Regions from separate parts of the Streptomyces sp. NPDC042638 genome, predicted to be linked through region 1. Evidence: riboswitches for the same ligand, from Rfam matches in the RefSeq annotation. Region 1 holds a riboswitch; the other holds the start of a gene.
The links. Region 1 has a riboswitch for cobalamin ahead of AB0B40_RS02915 (cobalamin biosynthesis protein). Riboswitches for the same ligand answer to the same signal wherever they lie in the genome.
Positions count from the first base shown of each region.

Region 2: linked by a shared signal. The riboswitch ahead of cobN (cobaltochelatase subunit CobN) and the one ahead of AB0B40_RS02915 (cobalamin biosynthesis protein) in region 1 are both predicted to bind cobalamin.

Region 1 covers NZ_JBEZBT010000002.1:284,637-289,035, forward strand. The annotation lists gene AB0B40_RS02910 (cobyric acid synthase) at 1-523, opposite strand, end outside; gene AB0B40_RS02915 (cobalamin biosynthesis protein) at 520-1,464, opposite strand; cobalamin riboswitch at 1,562-1,704, opposite strand; gene AB0B40_RS02920 (hypothetical protein) at 1,907-2,134, opposite strand; gene AB0B40_RS02925 (inorganic phosphate transporter) at 2,169-3,413, opposite strand; gene AB0B40_RS02930 (lysozyme) at 3,557-4,246, opposite strand.
Region 2 covers NZ_JBEZBT010000020.1:122,478-126,876, reverse strand. The annotation lists gene cobN (cobaltochelatase subunit CobN) at 1-2,845, opposite strand, end outside; cobalamin riboswitch at 2,908-3,064, opposite strand; gene AB0B40_RS18705 (cobalamin biosynthesis protein CobG) at 3,123-4,394, shown strand.

The DNA of each region.
Region 1 (4,399 bases):
AGGCGAAGACACCCCCGCGGTCGATGTCGCCGACCACGAGCACGGGCAGCCGCGCGCCCCGGGCGACGCCCATGTTGACGATGTCGGTCCGCCGCAGGTTGATCTCGGCCGGACTTCCCGCCCCCTCGCAGATCACCGCGTCATACGTGCCCCGCAACTCGGCCAGGCAGTCCAGCACCGTGCCGAGCAGCCGCTGCTGGCGCCCGCCGTGGTACCCGCGCGCGCTCAGCTCGCCCACCGGCTTGCCCAGCAGCACGACCTGGCTGCTCTGCTCGCCGCCGGGCTTGAGCAGCACCGGGTTCATCAGCGTGGTCGGCTCGATCCGGCAGGCCTGTGCCTGCATGGCCTGGGCGCGGCCGATCTCCGCGCCCTCCCGGGTGACGAACGAGTTGAGGGACATGTTCTGCGCCTTGAACGGCGCCACCTTCACGCCCTGGCGTACCAGCCAGCGGCAGATACCGGCCGTCACGACGCTCTTGCCGGCGTCGGAGGTGGTGCCGGCGACGAGGAGACCACCGTTCACTTCCCGCGTCCCTTCCACAGTGCGCGCGCGGCGACCGTGGCGCCGAGCGCGAGCAGGCCGACGCGGCGGGAGAGCCGTACGGCCCGGTCGATGTCGGCGGCCCGGACGGGCCGTCCGGTGGCGCCGTTGAGCACGGGGCGGTGTTCGACCCGCCCGCCGTAGGAGAGCGTCCCGCCCAGCCGGACGCCGAGGGCACCGGCGAAGGACGCCTCCACCGGACCGGCGTTGGGGCTCGGGTGCCTGTGCGCGTCGGCCCTCCAGGCGCGCAGGGCGCCCCGGGGGTCGGGTCCGGCCGCGGCGGCGAGTACGGCGGTCAGCCGGGCCCCCGGCCAGCCGGCGACGTCGTCGAGGCGGGCGGAGGCCCAGCCGTAGCGGCGGTGGCGGGGTGACTTGTGGCCCACCATGGCGTCCAGGGTGTTGACCGCACGGAACCCGAGGAGCCCCGGCACCCCGGCCACGGCGCCCCAGACCAGGGCGCCGACGACGGCGTCGGAGGTGTTCTCGGCGACCGACTCGACCACGGCCCGGGCGATGCCGTCGGCGTCCAGCGTCTGAGGGTCCCGGCCGCACAGATGGGGCAGCCGGGCCCGGGCCGCCTCGATGTCGCCGGCCTCCAGGGCGCGGCCGACGGTGCGGGCCTCCCGGGCCAGCGAGGTGCCGCCGACGACGGCCCAGGTGGCGACGGCGGTCAGCGCGAGGGATGCGGCGGGGGAGGGGCGTACGGCGCGTACGGCCAGCGCGCCGAGCGCGGCGGCGCCGCCGGCGCACACGGTGGTGTGCAGGGCGCCCCAGCCGCGGTGGTCGTGCCACAGGGCGCCTTCCACGGCTCCGGCCGCCCGGCCGAAGGCGGCGACCGGGTGCCCGCGGCGCGGATCGCCGAGGAGCAGGTCGCCGAGGACGCCGGCGGCGGCACCGTACGCGTACGTGCGATCGGCACCCACCGGCTCAGCCGGCCGTGGGCACAGGAGCGGTCCTGGAAGGGGTCCTTGGGCAGCCGGGCATGGCGATCTGTGTCCTCACTCAGGGTGTCCGCGCCCTGGTTCGACGTGAATCGGCGGTGAGAGTTCCTGGCTCCCGGGGGTTCTTCCCCGGTGACAGTGGCGGGACCGCGCCGGAATCGCACCGGCTTCCTCTCCTGCCGCCGTACATGGCCTGGGCAGTCCACCACGCGCCCGGAACGGCCGTCAACCTGCCGTTGACCTGCGTGGGGAGAGTGTGCCGATCCCCACATCCCGGGGCGTGCGGGCATGCCTGAGGCTCCCCTCCGTAACGGGCCGGAGGGGAGCCTCGGGGGTGCTCGGGCAGGGCGTGGCCCGCTGGGCGTGGGCGGTCCGGGTCACGCCCTGGGGGCGGGCCGGTCCGGGTCAGGCCCTGGGGGGTGGGTCAGGCCTTGGCCACGATCAGGTAGATGCCGTAGGCCACGGCCGCCGCGCAGGCCGCGAAGCAGACGTAGGCGCCGGTGACGGCGAGGCCGGCGGAGCCGCCCTGGGCCGTGGCCCTCTCGCGCCGGGCCAGACCGTTGACACCGAGGGTGAACAGGGCCACCAGGCCCACCGTGAACACGAGGCTGACGCCGAAGACGGAGCCGATGGCCGCCCAGTCGATCTTCATGGGGTTGCTTCCTTCAGTAACCGGGTGCTCGGGGTCAGACCGTGGCGGCCGGCGGGGTGGCGGGAGCCGGCTCGGCGGCCGGGGCGGGGATCGTGGCCGTCAGGTCCTCGGTTACCGTGCCCGCGGGCGGCGGGATGACGGCGGCGATGGCGGTGGTGACCACACCGGCCGGTTCCGTGGTCTCGGCGACGACGCTGGTGTGGTCCACGACCTCGCGGCGGGAGATCTTCCAGATCGTGGCGCTCGCGGCGACCAGGAGGACGGCGACCACGGCGGTACCCCAGTCGCCCAGGCCGGTGACGGACTCGGCGCCCGCGCCGACCAGCGCGGCGGCCGGGAGGGTGAGCACCCAGGCGACGATCATGCGGGTCGCGGTGGACCAGCGGACCACACCGCCCTTGCGGCCGAGGCCCGCGCCCATCACCGAGCCGGAGACGACATGGGTGGTGGAGAGGGAGAAACCGAGGTGGGAGGAGGCCAGGATGGCGGTCGCGGCGCTCGTCTGGGCGGCGAAGCCCTGGCGCGGCTCCAGGTCGGTCAGGCCTGTGCCCATGGTGCGGATGATGCGCCAGCCGCCGATGTAGGTGCCGAGCGCGATGGCCAGGCCCGCGGAGAGGATCACCCAGGTGGGAGGGTTCGAGCCGGGGGCGATCGCGCCGCCCGCGATCAGGGCGAGGGTGATGATGCCCATCGTCTTCTGGGCGTCGTTGGTGCCGTGCGCGAGCGAGACCAGGCCGGCGGAGGCGATCTGGCCGGCGCGGTAGCCCTTGCGGGTGGCGTCGCCCTCGGCCTTGTCGCCGATGCCGTAGGAGAAGCGGGTGGCCAGCATCGAGGCGAGGCCCGCCACGAGCGGCGCGGCCACCGCCGGCAGCAGCACCTTGGTGACCAGGACCTCACCGTGCACGGCGCCGAAGCCGGCGGAGGCGACGGTGGCGCCGACCAGGCCGCCCATCAGGGCGTGCGAGGAACTGGAGGGAAGGCCCACCAGCCAGGTCAGCAGGTTCCAGAGGATCGCGCCGACCAGGGCGGCGAAGATGACCTCGGGACGGATGCCGGTCTCGTCGACGAGACCCTTGGAGATCGTGTTCGCGACCTCCACGGAGAGGAAGGCGCCCACAAGATTGAGTACGGCGGACATGGCCACCGCGATCTTGGGCTTCAGGGCGCCTGTGGAGATGGTGGTGGCCATCGCATTCGCGGTGTCGTGGAAACCGTTCGTGAAATCAAACGCGAGAGCGGTTACCACCACAATCGCGAGGATCAGCGAGAAGCTTTCCATTTACCCAGGCAATCGTTCGAGGTCGTTGGCGCGATGACCGTAGGCAACCTGGGTGAACGGAAGATGAACTGAGGCGGGCGTAGTGGTGTCTCTGACGCGGGGTCCGGGTTCCGTTTCGCTCCGTCGGGCCAGACGCCCCTTGGCTACCGGCCCCGCGCGAAGATCCGCAGCCGGCTCAACGACCCGTTGAAGAGATTCTGGTCACCCGGCAGCGCGCCCCGGGTGTCGTACTGCCAGAACGTCCAGTACCGCCAGCCGCCGGGCAGCGCTCCCGGCCGCGAGGTGCCGTGCCGGGCGATCCACAGCGGGTGGCTCTGAGAGAACGCTCGGCTGTTGCCGGTGCACAGCTTCCACCACTGGGTCGTGGTGTAGATCACCGGACGGCGGCCGGTCTCCCGCTTGATCTCGTCGCTGAACGACCGGATCCACCCCACCATCCGCGCCTTGCCCAGCCCGTAGCACTTTCGCGAGGTGTTGTACGGGTTGTACTCGATGTCGAGCGCGGGCGGCAGCGTCCAGCCGTCCGCCCGCCAGCCGCCGCCGTGCCGTACGAAGTACGCGGCCTGCTTGGCGCCGGAGGACCGGTCCGGGAGGGCGAAGTGGTACGCGCCCCGGAGCAGTCCGGCGTTGCGTGCGCCGGTGTACTGCCCGGAGAAATAGGGGTTGCGGTAGTTCGTGGACTCGGTCGCCTTGATGTAGACGAACCGCGCACCGTTCGCCCGGGCGGCGGTCCAGTTCACGCGCTTCTGGTGGGAGGAGACGTCATGCCCCTTGGGTGCCTTGGCCCGGCCCGAGGCGAACGCCGGCGACCCGGCCGGCATCAGGGATCCGATCGGCTCCACGGGCCCGACCGGCGACAGCGGTCCTACCGGATCGCCGGGACCGGCCGGCGTCAGCGGTCCGCCCCGATCGCCGGGACCGGCCGGCGTCAGCGGTCCGCCCGGCTCCGCCGTTCCGGGCCTCAGCGGTCCGCCCGGCGTCAGAAA
Region 2 (4,399 bases), on a different contig from region 1:
GGTTGGTCTCGGCCGGCTCGTCCAGCGAGGCCGCCAGGCGTACGGCGTCGTCCAGCAGGCCGATCGTGTGCGGGAAGGCGTCGCGGAAGAAGCCGGAGATGCGCAGGGTGACGTCGATGCGCGGGCGGCCCAGCTCCTCCTGCGGGATGGGCTCCAGACCGGTCACGCGGCGGGAGGCGTCGTCCCAGACCGGGCGGATGCCGAGCAGGGCGAGGGCTTCGGCGACGTCGTCGCCGGCGGTGCGCATGGCGCTGGTGCCCCACAGGGACAGGCCGACGGAGGTGGGCCAGTCGCCGTTGTCGGTGCGGTAGCGCTCCAGGAGGGAGTCGGCGAGGGCCTGGCCGGTCTCCCAGGCGAGCCGGGAGGGGACGGCCTTGGGGTCGACGGAGTAGAAGTTGCGGCCGGTCGGCAGCACGTTGACCAGGCCGCGGAGCGGGGAGCCGGAGGGTCCCGCCGGGACGAAGCCGCCGGCCAGGGCGTGGACGGCGTGGTCGATCTCGGCGGTGGTCGCGGCGAGGCGGGGGACGACCTCGCGGGCGGCGAACTCCAGGATGGCGGCGACCTGTTCGCCGTGCCCGGCGGGTACGGCGGCGGGGTCCCAGCCCGCGTCCTCCATCGCCTGCACCAGAGCGCGGGCCCTCTCCTCCGCCTCGTCGGCGGTCGTGCGGGTCGCGGCCGACTCGTCCAGGCCGAGGGCCTCGCGCAGGCCGGGCAGCGCCTGGGCGCCGCCCCAGATCTGGCGGGCGCGGAGGATGGCGAGGACCAGGTTGACGCGGTCGGCGCCGGCGGGCGGGTTGCCGAGGACGTGCAGGCCGTCGCGGATCTGGGCGTCCTTGACCTCGCAGAGCCAGCCGTCGACGTGGAGGAGGAAGTCGTCGAAGCCGTCGTCGTCGGGGCGGTCGTCCAGCCCGAGGTCGTGGTCGAGGCGGGCGGCCTGGATGAGGGTCCAGATCTGGGCGCGGATGGCGGGCAGCTTGGCCGGGTCCATGGAGGAGATCTGGGCGTACTCGTCCAGGAGTTGCTCCAGGCGCGCGATGTCGCCGTAGGAGTCCGCGCGGGCCATGGGCGGGACGAGGTGGTCGACGAGGGTGGCGTGCACGCGGCGCTTGGCCTGGGTGCCCTCGCCGGGGTCGTTGACCAGGAAGGGGTAGACCAGCGGGAGGTCGCCGAGGGCGGCGTCGGGGCCGCAGGCGGCGGACAGGCCGGCGTTCTTGCCGGGCAGCCACTCCAGGTTGCCGTGCTTGCCGAGGTGGATCATCGCGTCGGCGCCGAAGCCGCCGTCGGAGACCGGGGCGGCGATCCAGCGGTAGGCGGCCAGGTAGTGGTGGGAGGGCGGCAGGTCCGGGTCGTGGTAGATGGCGATCGGGTTCTCGCCGAAGCCGCGCGGGGGCTGGATGAGGACGAGCAGGTTGCCGAAGCGCAGGGCCGCCAGGACGATGTCGCCCTCCTGGTTGCGGCTGCGGTCGACGAACATCTCCCCCGGCGCCGGGCCCCAGTGCTCCTCGACCGCCGTGCGCAGCTCCTCGGGGAGGGTGGCGAACCAGCGGCGGTAGTCGGCGGCCGGGATGCGGACCGGGTTGCGGGCCAGCTGTTCCTCGGTGAGCCAGTCCTGGTCGTGGCCGCCCGCCTCGATGAGCGCGCGGATCAGCTCGTCGCCGTCACCGGAGACCAGTCCGGGGATGTCGGCGTCGCCGAAGTCGTAGCCCTCCTCGCGCAGTCGGCGCAGCAGGGCGACGGCGCTGGCCGGGGTGTCGAGGCCCACCGCGTTGCCGATGCGGGAGTGCTTGGTGGGGTAGGCGGACAGCACGAGGGCGAGGCGCTTGTCGGCGGGCGGGATGTGGCGGAGCCGGGCGTGGCGTACGGCGATACCGGCGACGCGGGCCGCGCGCTCGGGGTCGGCGACGTAGGCGGGCAGGCCGTCGGCGTCGATCTCCTTGAAGGAGAACGGGACCGTGATCAGGCGGCCGTCGAACTCGGGGACGGCGATCTGGCTGGCCGCGTCCAGCGGGGAGACGCCCTCGTCGTTCTCCTGCCAGGCGGTGCGGGAACCGGTCAGGCACAGGGCCTGGAGGATGGGCACGTCGAGGGCGGTCAGCGCACCCGCGTCCCAGGACTCGTCGTCACCGCCGGCCGATGCCTCGGCGGGCTTGGTGCCGCCGGCCGCGAGCACCGTGGTGACGATCACGTCGGCGGTGCGCAGGGTGTCGATCAGCTCCGGCTCGGGAGCGCGCAGGGAGGCGACGTACAGGGGCAGCGGCCTGGCGCCCGCGTCCTCGACGGCGTCGCACAGGGCGTGCACGAAGGCGGTGTTGCCGCTCATGTGGTGGGCGCGGTAGTAGAGCACGGCGACGGTCGGGCCGTCCGCGGGCCGGGCCGCGCGCTCCAGGGGGCCCCAGGTGGGCGCGGGCGCGGGCGCGTCGAAGCCGTGGCCGGTGAGCAGGACCGTGTCCGACAGGAACCGGGCGAGCTGTTCCAGGTTGGCGGGGCCGCCGTGGGCGAGGTAGGCGTGGGCCTCGGCGGCGAGGCCGACGGGCACGGTGGACGCGGCCATCAACTGGGCGTCGGGGGCCTGCTCACCGCTGAGGACGACCACCGGACGCCCGTCGGCGAGCAGCAGGTCGAGGCCGTCCTGCCAGGCGCGGATGCCACCGAGGAGGCGTACGACCACGAGCTCGACGCCGTCGAGGAGGGCCGGGAGGTCGTCCAGGGGGAGCCGGGCGGGGTTGGCGAAACGGTAGGAGACCGGGCCGCCGGCGGCGCGGGCACTGAGCAGGTCGGTGTCGGACGTCGACAGGAGCAGGATCTCGCGGGCGTGCGGAGCACGCTCCCCGGACGAAGTGGGCATGCGATGCCTGGCCTTCCTCGGGGTCCGCGCCCCGGGCGGTGTGGGATGGATCTCCCCCTCGGACGAAGCCGGGGTGCGGGGGAAGGGAGTTCCTGACTCACCCGTCCGCCGTGGGCGGGTTCACAGTGGCGGGACCGCGCCGGAATCGCACCGGCTTCCTCCCCTTTTCGCCGTCGTGGCGGTTCGTGGACCAGGTGATCCACTGGGGAGCATAGTAAGGGCCACCGAAGGGAGCGCGGGACATACAGTCGGAGTGATCGTAGGTATGCTCACGGCCATGTCCGCGGCAGCTCCTCCTCCGTCGTCCCAGGCCACACCGGCCGCACGGGACCGCGGTGACGCCTGCCCTGGGACACTGCGCCTGCACGCGGCGGACGACGGGGCGCTGGCCCGTATCCGGCTTCCCGGGGGCGTGCTGTCCACCGGTCAGGCACGGGCGCTCGCCGTCGCGGCCCGGCGGCTGGGCGACGGCGACCTGCACCTGACCTCACGCGGCAACGTGCAGTTGCGCGGGCTGCCGCAGGGGTGTGGCGCGGCGCTGGCGGAGCTGCTGGACGCGGCCGGCCTGCTTCCCTCCCGGGAGCACGAGCGGGTGCGCAACGTCGTCGCTTCGCCCCTGTCCGGTCTCGACGGCGGCGGGTTCCGGGACGTACGGCCCTGGTTGACGGCCTTGGACACCTCCCTGTGCGCGAGCCGGGCCGCGGAGGGCCTTTCCGGCCGTTTTCTGTTCGCTGTGGACGACGGGCGTGGTGACATGTCCGGTCTCGGCGCCGATGTCACGGTCAGGGCGCTCGCGGACGGCGGCGCGTGGCTGGCTCCGGGCTCGGTGCGGGTGTCCGCCGAGGACGCGCCCCGGGCCGCGCTGGCGGCTGCCGAGGCGTTCCTGGAAGCGGCCCGGTCCCACGGGAAGCGCGCCTGGCGGGTGTCCGAACTCGGTGTGTCCCGGGAGGAGATGGGCCGCCTGGTCCGTGACCGCCTGGACTGCGGGGGGATCGGCCACGAGGACCACCCCGAGCCGGCCGGCGTCGCCGACGGGCCTCCCCCGGGAGCCGTCGAGGGCGCTCTGTCGGTCCACGTCCCGCTGGGACGCCTCTCGGCCCACCAGTGGGAGGAGCTGACGGACGTCGCCGGCAGCGAGCTCCGGCTGACGCCCTGGCGAGGCGTGGTCCTGCCCACGGCAGGCATGGCCACGGGAGGGGCGGCCGAGGCGCTCGCCCGTCTCGGCGCGGCCGGTCTGGTCACCGACCGCGCCTCCCCCTGGCTCCACGTGGGTGCCTGTATCGGCCGGCCCGGGTGCGCCGAGGCGCACGCCGACGTACGGGCGGACGCGGCCCGAGCGCTCGATGCCGCCGGCGATCCGGGCCTGCCCCTGTACTGGTCCGGCTGTGACCGGCGGTGCGGGCACCCACGCACCGACCATGTCGAGGTGGTCGCGGCACCGGATGGCGGTTACCGCCTGTCCGCCGCCCCGGCCGGCCCGCGACCGCGAACCGCCTTCGCAGCAGACCCTTCCCAGATACGCGCCGCCCTGGCGGCGATCACTTCATGAGCCGC